Regions from separate parts of the Paenarthrobacter sp. GQ52 genome, predicted to be linked through region 1. Evidence: riboswitches for the same ligand, from Rfam matches in the RefSeq annotation. Region 1 holds a riboswitch; the other holds the start of a gene.

What was found. Region 1 has a riboswitch for cyclic di-AMP ahead of AC6CH8_RS18125 (aggregation-promoting factor C-terminal-like domain-containing protein). Riboswitches for the same ligand answer to the same signal wherever they lie in the genome.
Region 2: linked by a shared signal. The riboswitch ahead of AC6CH8_RS00635 (C40 family peptidase) and the one ahead of AC6CH8_RS18125 (aggregation-promoting factor C-terminal-like domain-containing protein) in region 1 are both predicted to bind cyclic di-AMP.

The regions. Positions count from the first base shown of each region.
Region 1 is NZ_JCAXEJ010000017.1:41,318-46,671, forward strand. It holds gene AC6CH8_RS18110 (winged helix-turn-helix domain-containing protein) at 1-402, opposite strand, end outside; gene AC6CH8_RS18115 (response regulator transcription factor) at 1,078-1,818, shown strand; gene AC6CH8_RS18120 (sensor histidine kinase) at 1,840-3,339, shown strand; cyclic di-AMP (ydaO/yuaA leader) riboswitch at 3,473-3,634, shown strand; gene AC6CH8_RS18125 (aggregation-promoting factor C-terminal-like domain-containing protein) at 3,638-4,492, shown strand; gene AC6CH8_RS18130 (pyridoxal phosphate-dependent decarboxylase family protein) at 4,605-5,354, opposite strand, start outside.
Region 2 is NZ_JCAXEJ010000001.1:134,662-140,015, reverse strand. It holds gene AC6CH8_RS00655 (molybdopterin molybdotransferase MoeA) at 1-938, opposite strand, end outside; gene AC6CH8_RS00650 (NTP transferase domain-containing protein) at 935-1,840, opposite strand; gene AC6CH8_RS00645 (HNH endonuclease) at 1,884-2,384, opposite strand; gene AC6CH8_RS00640 (NlpC/P60 family protein) at 2,774-3,571, opposite strand; gene AC6CH8_RS00635 (C40 family peptidase) at 3,669-4,412, opposite strand; cyclic di-AMP (ydaO/yuaA leader) riboswitch at 4,417-4,579, opposite strand; gene AC6CH8_RS00630 (M23 family metallopeptidase) at 4,725-5,354, opposite strand, start outside.

The DNA of each region.
Region 1 (5,354 bases):
CTCGGCGCCGGTCACGAGGGACTGAGCGTAAGCCCGGATTTCCTGGGCAAGCTTGGCAATGGAGGTACCGGCGGCCGCTGCGGTTTCTTCGTCAATGCCCATGTAGAGAACGAATCCGCGGGCCACATTGTCGTTGGCAACGGGGCGGAGCTTGTCCGACTGCGCAATCACCGGGGTGGGCGCAGTCATCGGCGCCGGCTCTGCTGTGGGAACAGCGCGCAGCTGGCCGTAAGAGTTGGGGTTGTAGCCCTGCGGCACGTATCCGGGAGCCTGCTGACCTGCCCCTTGCGGAGAGGGAGAGTAACCGGGGCGGTTGCCGAAGCCGGGGCGAAGCCCTGCGTTTGACGCGGCCTTGTTGGCGTTACGGACGGAGATGTGGACGTATCCAGATGCAACTGACATGGAGTGCTTACCTCAAAAGTGAATAGCCGTCATCGCGGCTTCGAATGCTGGTTGTCCCCGCAATGAGTTTGGGGATGGGCGCCCAACGCTGGGCTAGGGGGCGAATGCCTGAAACTTTTTTGGGGTGGAAAGTTAGGCTTGCATTCGACAACAGCGGTCATCATGGCCAGCGGGTGCGCTGGGCCAGGTTGCTGCGGCTGCAGGTGCTGTTGAGTTCTTGTTCACATTGGAAGTGTGCAACGTAACAAAGGCAACACGCAAGTAACAAAGCGCCGAACCGTCCACATTTTGAGACACAGAGGTCTATTGTGTCGCAAATCACAATTCAGTAGGGCCGGTAAATGAACGCCATTTCATTCGGTGTAGTCGGGAAATATTCGCCATCTACTGAATATTCTTCGGCATATCGGGGATGATGTGCATGCCCATTTCCACTAACCCTCTCTCGACGGAATCTCACGATCTGAAACACTTGTTGTCCAATCGGAGCTGATCGTCACAAGCAAATTTCAGGACAAAATCTGCTACAAGCCGTAGAACACGGCTGAACCCGGGCCGCCGGAAACCTTGGGCGCGGAAGCGTGTCCGCCAGCCCCCTCCTCGCTAGTCTGATCTCACAGCGTCTTCACAGGATGGGCAAAGCGTTGGCAAACAAGCAGAACGGAGAGTTATCCCATGGCCTCCTCGCACTCCATGACCAACAACCTTCCCGAGCTGTCCCATCCGGACGGCTCCCCCATCCGTGCCCTGGTAGTGGATGACGAACCCAGCCTCGCTGAGCTGATGAGCATGGGCCTGCGTATGGCAGGCTGGTCTGTTGCGGTCGCCGGCGATGGTCCGGAAGCAGTAAAGCTAGCCAAGGACTTCCGCCCTGACGTGCTGGTCCTGGATGTCATGCTTCCCGGATTCGACGGCGTCGAAGTCCTCAACCGCATCCGCACCTTCGCCCCGGAGGTTCCCGCCCTGTTCCTCACCGCCAAGGACGCCGTGCAGGACCGCATTGTCGGACTCGCAGCAGGCGGGGACGACTACGTCACTAAACCCTTCAGTATGGAAGAAGTCCTCCTGCGCCTCCACCGCCTGGTCCAGCGCTCGGGCGTAGCTGCCATGGACACCGCCGAGCTGGTGGTCGGCGACCTCACGCTCAACGTAGATACCCGGGAAGTAACCCGCGGCGGCCAGGATATTCCGCTCACCGCCACCCAGTTCGAGCTACTGCGGTACCTCATGGAGAACCCCAAACGAGTTGTCAGCAAAGCCCAGATCCTGGACCGTGTGTGGGATTACGACTTCGGCGGCCAGGCCAACATCGTGGAGCTCTACATCTCTTATCTGCGCAAGAAGATCGAAGCCGGCCATCCCCCGATGATCCATACCATCCGGGGTGCCGGCTACGTCATCAAGCCTGCGGACTAGCCCTTGGGCACCCTCTCGCGAATGGCCAGGAAGTCCGAAGTGTCGGCCGGACAGACTCAGCTCAGCTGGCTCAATCCCTCCACCTGGCACCTGCGTACACGCTTGGTCCTGGTGGCCATGGCACTGTTGATCGCCATTTGCGCTGCTGTGGGGGTGGTCAGCTACGCGTCCATGGACATGGTCTTCAACAGGCAGCTCGACAGGCAGTTGGAGCAGGCGTCCAGCCGCGCGAATGACTTCGGCAGGCCGCCGTCGAACTTTCCGTCATCCCCCGGCAGGCCGGATCCCTTGGAGGCGCGCGGGCAGGCGGCGGGCACGCTCAACGCGAGGATCGACGGCTCCACCGTGCGAAGCTCGGGTTTGATCGACGCCCAAGGTCACCGCGTCTCGCTCTCAGCGGACGACGAGCGGGTTCTGGTGTCGCTCCCCACGGACAACCCACCCGTGGACCGATCGCTGTCCAACGGCGATTACCGGCTGGTGGCAGTCGAAACCACTTATGGCGACGTGATTGTGACGGGCCTGCCTCTGGAGGACAAGCAGAGCGCCGAAGCCTCGCTGGTGTGGACCATGGTGCTGGTCTCGCTGGCTGGGCTGGTGGTGATCGGGCTCGTGGGAACGGTCATCATCCGCCGGACCATGCGTCCGCTTGAGCAGCTCTCCGAGGTGGCCACGAAGGTTTCGCGCCTGCCTCTCGACGCCGGTGAGGTGGCACTTGCGGTGCGCGTACCGCCGTCGGCATCCCATCCTGGAACGGAGGTGGGCAGCGTCGGCTATGCCTTGAACCAGATGCTGAACAACGTTTCGAGCGCGCTGGAAGCACGGCAGGAAAGCGAAACCAAGGTTCGCCAGTTCGTGGCCGATGCCTCGCACGAACTGCGGACTCCCCTGACCGCCATCCGGGGCTATACCGAGCTGCTGAGGATGACGGAGAACTTCACCGAGGATGGACGGAAGTCGCTGGCACGTGTCCAAAGCCAGTCCGAACGCATGACCACACTGGTGGAGGACCTTCTCCTGCTCGCTCGGCTGGATGAGGGCCAGCCCGTGAAATTTGAGGACGTGGACCTGACACAGCTCGTGATCGAAACGGTTAGTGACGAGAAAGTCATGGCACCGGACCACATCTGGCAGCTCCAGCTCCCCGATGAGCCCATCACTGTGCGCGGCGACGCCACCCAACTTCACCAGGTGCTGGCCAATTTGTTGTCCAATGCCCGCAAACACACGGATCCCGGCACCACTGTGGTCACAGGCGTCATGCTCTCCGCCGACGGCAGTGCCGTGGTGACAGTGACGGATAACGGCCCCGGAATTCCAGAAGACTTCCAAGGCCGGATCTTCTCCCGGTTTGCCCGCGCTGATGCCGCAAGATCGGGCTCTGAGGGCACCTCCGGACTCGGCTTGTCCATTGTGGAAGCCATCGTTTCAGCGCATGGCGGTAGCGTGGAAGTGACCTCGCGGCCGGGTCGCACGGAATTCACCCTCCGAATCCCTGCCGTGAGCATCGAAGGCCTATAACGAATCGGGCAAGGCGACTCACCGGCGTCGTGATCTCTGTTACCTAAATGTGACTTCTGCGGAATCCTCCTGTACCGTCGAAAGGGTGGGTCGTCCCTAGCAGGCCCACATCCGGGATGCGCCGAGCTCTGCCACTTCCCGGAGTCCGTTCTTTCTCCGAGGCAGAGACGGGGGACCCAGAGTCTCCGGGCCCAGGCCTTTTTGGCCGGCCCTTGGGGTGAAGCCGCAGCATGATGCGCGGCCGGATGACCTCATCCGAACCCGACAGCTAACTCCGCAGGCGCTGAGAGGTAATCACATGTCTGAATTTAACGATCAGACGCGCCCTTCCGCGCGTCACCGCGACGAACACAACGCACCGCTCACCAAGTCGCAGTCCGTCCTCAAGAACGCAGCCCGCCAGGGTAAGTCCGGCCACCGCATGTCCGTCGTAGCCGGTGTCGTGGCAGCTGCACTGGGCGTTGCCTCGCTCGGAACCGCCGCCAATGCCGCACTGACCCTCCCCGAGGCCAGCCGCGTAGCCGGAACCCAGTCCAGTGCGCAGGTCAACACCAACAAGTCGGCCGAGATCTCCGCCTCCCTGGATGCTGCCGCCGAAAAGGGTGCAGCCGACAGGGCCGCCGCGGTTAAGGCAACTGCTGACAAGGCTGCCGCCGAGAAGGCTGCCGCTGACCAGGCCGCAGCCGCGCAGGCCGCCGCCGAAAAGGCTGCCGCAGACCAGGCTGCCGCCCAGGCCGCAGTTGAGAAGGCTGCTGCTGACGCTGCTGCCAAGCAAGCCGCCGACGCCGCTGCTGCCGCTGCCGCCGCGGAAGCCGCAGCTGCTGCTGCCGCCCCCAAGGCCGTGGACGACCCCGCTGCTGCCAAGGCGTACGCACTGAGCATCCTTGGCAACTACGGCTGGGGCCCGGGCGAAATGACTGCCCTGAACACGCTGTGGGAGAAGGAATCGAACTGGAAGACCACGGCGATGAACGCTTCCAGCGGCGCCTACGGCATCGTCCAGTCCCTGCCTGCTTCCAAGATGGCTACCGTTGGTCCTGACTGGGAAACCAACTACCAGACCCAGATCAAGTGGGGCCTGAACTACATCAAGGAGCGCTACGGATCCCCGTCCGCCGCTCTGGGCTTCCACTTGGCCAACAACTGGTACTAAGCCAGACTGCTTGATTGCCGCGCCCGTTGCCGCCGTTCGCACCAGTACCCACTGGAGCGGATGGCGGGAACGGGCGCGGCTTTGCCGTTTCACAGGTGCGTGCCGAAGAACGCTATGCCTCCGGTTCGGCCTCCACCGCTCCCCGCACGGCTGCGATGGACGCGGCGACATCCCCGGCGTCCGTAGTCCAATTGCTCACCGAAATCCGTAAGATCTCGCGGCCACGCCACGACGAACCGGACATCCAGACCGCGCCCTCTGCCATGAGCCGCTGGGTGATCCGGTGCGTACGGTCATCGCTTCCGAAACTCACCGAGACCTGCGTGAACACGACGTCGTTGAGCACCTCCACACCAGGGATCGAGGACAGTCCTTCAGCCAAAGCACGGGCATTTGCTGCCAGGCGCTCAACCATGGAAATCACGCCGTCCCGGCCGAGCTGCCTGAGTGCGGCCCAGACCGGAATGCCCCGGGCGCGGCGGGACATCTCCGGAACTTTCTCGAAAGGATCCCCAGGCCCGGCATCCGTGGCAATGAGGTAACTCGTGTGAACGCTGAAGGCACGCCTCAAGGCTTCCGGGCGTGCCACTATTGCCAGGCCACAGTCGTAAGGGACATTCAGGGTCTTGTGGGCATCCGTTGCCCACGAATCTGCGTCTTCCACACCCGCCAACCGGCCTCGCAGCTTCGGGCTCACGGCCGCCCACAAACCAAAGGCACCATCAACGTGCACCCACGCGCCGCGATCGTGTGCCACAGCTATGGCTTCCTCCATGGGATCAAATGCTCCGGAGTGGAGGTTGCCGGCTTGCAGGCAGACCAACGATGGCCCCGGTTGCTGATCCATGGCATCAGCAAGGGC
Region 2 (5,354 bases), on a different contig from region 1:
ACAAACCGGCCATCAGGCAGCTCCGCCAACACGGCAGGATGGCCCGGCCGCATCGCGATGCCATCGATCAGCAAACTGCCTCCCAGCTCAGCCACGGCTTTGCGGAGGTGGTCCGTTCCCGAGCGTCCCGTTCCGCCCGTAGTAACAACGACGTCGGCAGGGGCCTCCGCTTCGATGTACGGTTCGTCCGGTGTCAGTTCATCTGCTGAGGGCTCTGTGTCCCGAAGTGCGGCAATCCACTCCTCGTAGCTGTCGCCCACCTTGAGCTGCTCCCCTGCTATACCGCCCAAGAGCCCGACGACGGCACCCAGCTGCGGGCCGAAGGTGTCCCTGACCTGCCCGGGCATGGGAACACCCCGTGCCACGACTTCCGAACCCGTCAGGAGGAACCGGACCAACGGTTTTCCGAGGGCTTCCACGTGGTCCAAACCCGCCAGCGCTGCCAAGGCAATATGCGCCGGATTCAATACTGTGCCGGCTTTCAACAGGACGTCACCCTCAGCGGCCTCTTCTGCAGCTTTACGAATGTGTTGGCCGTTGCGGGGCTCGCCCGGTTTGGCGGTGCCGCCCAGCGCAAGAACCGGCAGGCCGTCGTCGTCCGTGGTAATAACGCCGCTCTCGCTGCGCAGAACAGCCTTGGCACCGGGCGGTATCAGACCGCCGGTGACAATGGGACTCGCTTGGTGCGGTGCGAGCCGCTGCCCGGGCTCGGTCAGGATCCATGGGCCGCTGCCGTTGACGGCCCACCCGTCCATGGCCGACGAAGCATAGTGGGGCATGTCCTGCAGGGCCAGGGCATCGGACGCCAGGGTGCGGCCGAGTGCGGAGCTGAGCGGCACGGGCCCCGGCGGAATGGGAGCAGCAACATCGAACGCGCGCTGCCGGGCCTCCTGCCACGTGTGTGCCGCGTGATGGCCCTCGTTGGGGGCCGCCGTCATTCCGGGTCAGTCCCGGACTCCGAGTACTCCTTGGCTACTTTGCGGGCCAGTTCCAGGGCAGCGTTCATGGACGCATCATCGCTGGCCTGACCGATCCCCCGGGCCATGCCTGCCGCGTATCCGGCAATGAACGTAGTCAGGGGCGCGGCGGGGCGCACCACTGAATGTGCTGCCACCCCAGCAACCGCGAGTACCTCGTTAACGTCCACTTCCACGCCCTCAAGCTCGAAAGCCTGCAGCAGTGTGCGGCACCATTCCTCGAGCGTCTCTTCCTGGCTCTTCACGTCCGCCTCCAACTCGTAGTTAATGCCCAAAGCCGCGGCGTCCTCCCACGTATCCACGTCATCCGTGGACCCCGCGGGGACGTCAACGTCCAGCACGTTCAGCCTAGCAAGCAGGCGGAACACTGAAGAGTTCGTTAACCCCGAGCCTCCGGAAGCTACGGCCACTTCCCTTTCCAACGCAGCTGTACTGTAGGCGCCCAGGAGTGGCTGCTTCCGTCCGTCAGGAGAGACAGCCATGGCTCCTTCCACGTTTGGACTGGATGCGAGGGCAGCCCAAAGAAGGTCTACGCCGCGGGAAGCGTGCGGCATATCGCATGCCAGCACCAGGGTCCACGGGGTGCTCGGACTATTCTTCAACGCAGCCAGGCCGGCCGCGATGGCCGCAGCGGGACCGGCGAAGACCGGTTCTTCCCGTGCCCGCAGAACGCCGGCCGGTAGTTGCGTGCTTTCCGACCCGACCGGAACGTCCGGTCCCACCACCACCACAGCCGAAGCACCCCGGGCCGCCTGCAGGGCATGGGAAAGGAGGGTGCCGCCGTCGTACTCCAACGATGGCTTGGGCACGCCCCCGAGACGGGTGGCCCGGCCACCCGCCAAAATCACGGCATTGAACTCCATCCGCCCAGATTACCCGGGACGGCTGGAGACCAGCAGAAATCGATCAGGCAGCGGATTCCGGCAACAGGAACGGGTCCCAGTCCGGCGCAGGTTTCTCGAGTTCTTTGATCTGCCACATGGTTCCCTGGGGCACGCCGGGCTTGAAACGGAGATTCCAACCCATCTCTGCCAGCGTGTGGTCGCTCTTGGCGTTGTTGCATTTCAAGCACGCCGCAACCAGGTTTTCCCAGGAATCCGCGCCGCCCCTGGATTTGGGGTGGACGTGGTCTATGGTGTGGGCTGTTTTCCCGCAGTAGGCGCAGCGATGGCCGTCGCGGCGAAGTACCCCGCGGCGACTCACGGCGGTAATCCTGTTGTACCGGGGACGGATGTAGCGGTTGAGGAGGATCACGGAAGGTCTTCCGAGTATCTCCTGTGGCCCGACGACAGGCTCGTCGCCTTCGGCCACCACGCTAGCTTTCCCAGTGAGCACAAGGACCAGCGCCCGGCGGAATGTTATTACCGCCAGCGGTTCATATCCAGCATTCAGAACGAGTGTGCGCATGCACGTACCTCTTCACGGCCGCACCCGTCAGGGGCACGAGGGCCGGCTGCCCTCTGCATGTACGGGCTGTGGATCGACAACATAAGGGTAAGCACTTATATGCCGTATCAACGAATTTTTCCGTCGTTTCGCGTGCAGTGTCGGCAAGAATTCATGCGCGGTTAAAGGATGTGGCGGAAAATCAAAGGGCCACTTGGTGTGCCGCCACCACCTACTTTGAGGGGCATAACCGCCCCGACACACGTGATTTGCGGCGAGTCGGGCGGCTTTCAGAACCAAAGTGGGTGGTGGCCGCACGCCCACTACTACGGGCATCCCACGAGCCGGCAAGGGTTAAAGCAGAACACCCCGCCGGCCAAAGCCAGCGGGGTGCTCTTACGCGATGTGGATCAGCCGTTGACGCGGATGAAGACCGGGCCGGAGCCCACGTTGGCGCTGAACAGTGCCGTGGTGGATCCGTTCCATCCACCGTGAACTGCTTGGCCGTTGCCGACGTATACAGCGATGTGGGCCTGTCCGGCCAAACCGCCGTTGGCGTAGTAGGCGAGGTCGCCAGGCTGGGCTTCAGCTGCACTCACGGTGCGGCCAAGGGAGAGGTAGCCAGCGGGCCAGTCGTGGAAGTTGATACCCACGGCGGCCAGGGAGTTGGTCACAAGCATGGTGCAGTCCTGGGTGACGCCGAGCTGGGCGTAAGCTGCAGCAGCGATAGCGGCACCGAGGCCGCTGGATGCGGCGGGAGCTGCCGGAGCGGGGGTCGCGTTGCTGACGGCAACGGTTGCATTGGCTGCCGGAGCTGCGTTGGCGGTAACCGCGGTTGCCTCGTTGCTCTCGACCTTGGCTTCAACCTTAGCCGGAGCTTCCTCGACTACTACGGGAGCCGGGGCTTCCACCGTTGTGACCACGGGGCGCTCGTAGGAGATGGCCACAGTGGAGTCCGCGGCGATGGTGGCCTGGACTACCGACTGCACGTCAAGAGTGGACGTGGACGTCGATTCGCGATCCACGTTGGTATCGGCAGCGTTGGCTGCGATGCCACTGGTCAGGACCAGGCCTGAAGCTGCGGCAATAACTGCTGCCTGGCGGCCAACGCCACCGGCGTTGTTGCTGACGGCCTTGGCGATGACGGCAAGCGAGCTGGTCTTGGGGGCCTCAGCGCGGTGCCGTGCAACCTTGTTTGCACTGGTCATGATTTTCTCTTTTCGTATCCGCATGCAGTTGGGGTGCACGCGGGTAGTGGGTTGGCCAGCATGTGGGGAATGCCGGCCGACCCCGAACCGGATTTTTCTAGCGGAGGGTGTAGAACGAGGAGGTGCCGGTGGACGCTACGGAGTGCAGCAGCGTTCCCTGGCCAGGGTTCAAAGCGCTGATCATCATGCCGTTGCCGACGTAGATGCCTACGTGGGCTCCGCCGTTCTGCATGACGAGGTCGCCGGGAGCAGGAGTGCTGGTGGGCGTCATGGCCGTCCAGGCGTTGACGCGGGGGATGCTGATTCCGGCCTGTGCGTAGACCCACTGGGTGAAGCCGGAGCAATCCCAACCGTTGGGTGTGGTTCCGCCCCAAACGTAGGGAGAGCCGATGCCGGTGTAGGCAATGGCGGCGAGACCGGAGGCAGCTGCACTGGAGGCCGAATCCTTGGCCTCGGAAGACTTCGCTGTAACTGCTTCCGCTGTTTCTTCGCTGGTGGCCGCCGCGCGCTCGGTAACCTGCGCTGCGCGCTGTACTACCTTGGGGGCTTCCAGGGTGGCCACGGTGGGGCTCTCGAAGGAGACAGTGGCTGTCGGTTCTGCGGTAATCACCGCGGTAGCAACCAGCTGTTGGGTGCTGGAGGCCTCCGACTTGGAAACGTCGGTGTCTGTTGCTTGTGCCGGCAAGCCGACGGTGAGGACGAGGCCTGAGGCTGCTGCAAGGACGGCGGCCTGGCGGCCCACGGTACCTGCGTTGGAGGAAACAGCCTTGGAAAGAGTGTTCAACGGGTTCGTGCGAACCGTTTGGGCGCGATGGCGCGCAGGGGTAGTGCGTGATGACACGTAGGTAGCCTCTCCCAATGCCTGCGAGGTGAGCTGTCGGATTCGGATGGGAGTCATCCGGCCGCGCTGCTTCCAAGGAAGCTTTTGCGACTTAACCCCAAGGCCTTCTTTCGAAGGCCAGAAGTGGTTCCCCCGCCCCTGCCAGACGATTTATGCGAACGGACCTTGAGCGGTGGCAGAGCTAGGCAATCCACTCAAGTGCACCGGCCCCCTAAAAAGCCGATGCGCTCTGTACGCTACAACACTTGAAAGCGAATGTCACATTCAGGTCACGGGGCGTCCCGCTAATGCGAGAGGCAACCATCAAATGGCTTAGAGCCAGCCCATGGGGTCTACAACTTCACCGTTGACCTGGACCTCGAAGTGGAGGTGGCAGCCGGTGGAAGCGCCCGTGGTGCCGCTCAGGGCGACGGTGTCGCCGCGGTTTACGGTCTGGCCTACCTGGACGGTGAAGGACGACAGGTGGTTGTACGTGGTCTCGAGGCCATTGCCGTGGTCAACGACAACGCGGTTGCCTCCGCCGTACTCGTGCCATCCGGCGAACGTCACCTTGCCGGTGGCCGCTGCATGCACAGCCGTGCCGCACTGGGCAACGAAGTCCTGGCCACGGTGGAAGTCACCTGCGCCACCCGTGAGGGGGCTGATGCGGTAACCAAAAGGGGATGCCGTGGTGAGCGTGTCCAGGGGGCTGGCCATGCTGCCAACGGACGAGGCCCGCTGGATGCTCTCAGTCGACTGCGCGCTGAGCAGCTGCTTCAGCTTCCCGTCGGGGTCGGCAGAAGTGGCGACGGCGGCGCGGCTGAAGTCGATCTTGGCTGACGCGGCGGCGGAAACCTCGGGCTGGCTGCCAGCGGGGGCGGCGACGGCGAGGGCAGACTCAGTCTGGCCTGATTCCGAAGTGGCCATGACGGGACTCGTGGCCGGCAGACCGACAGTCAGGGC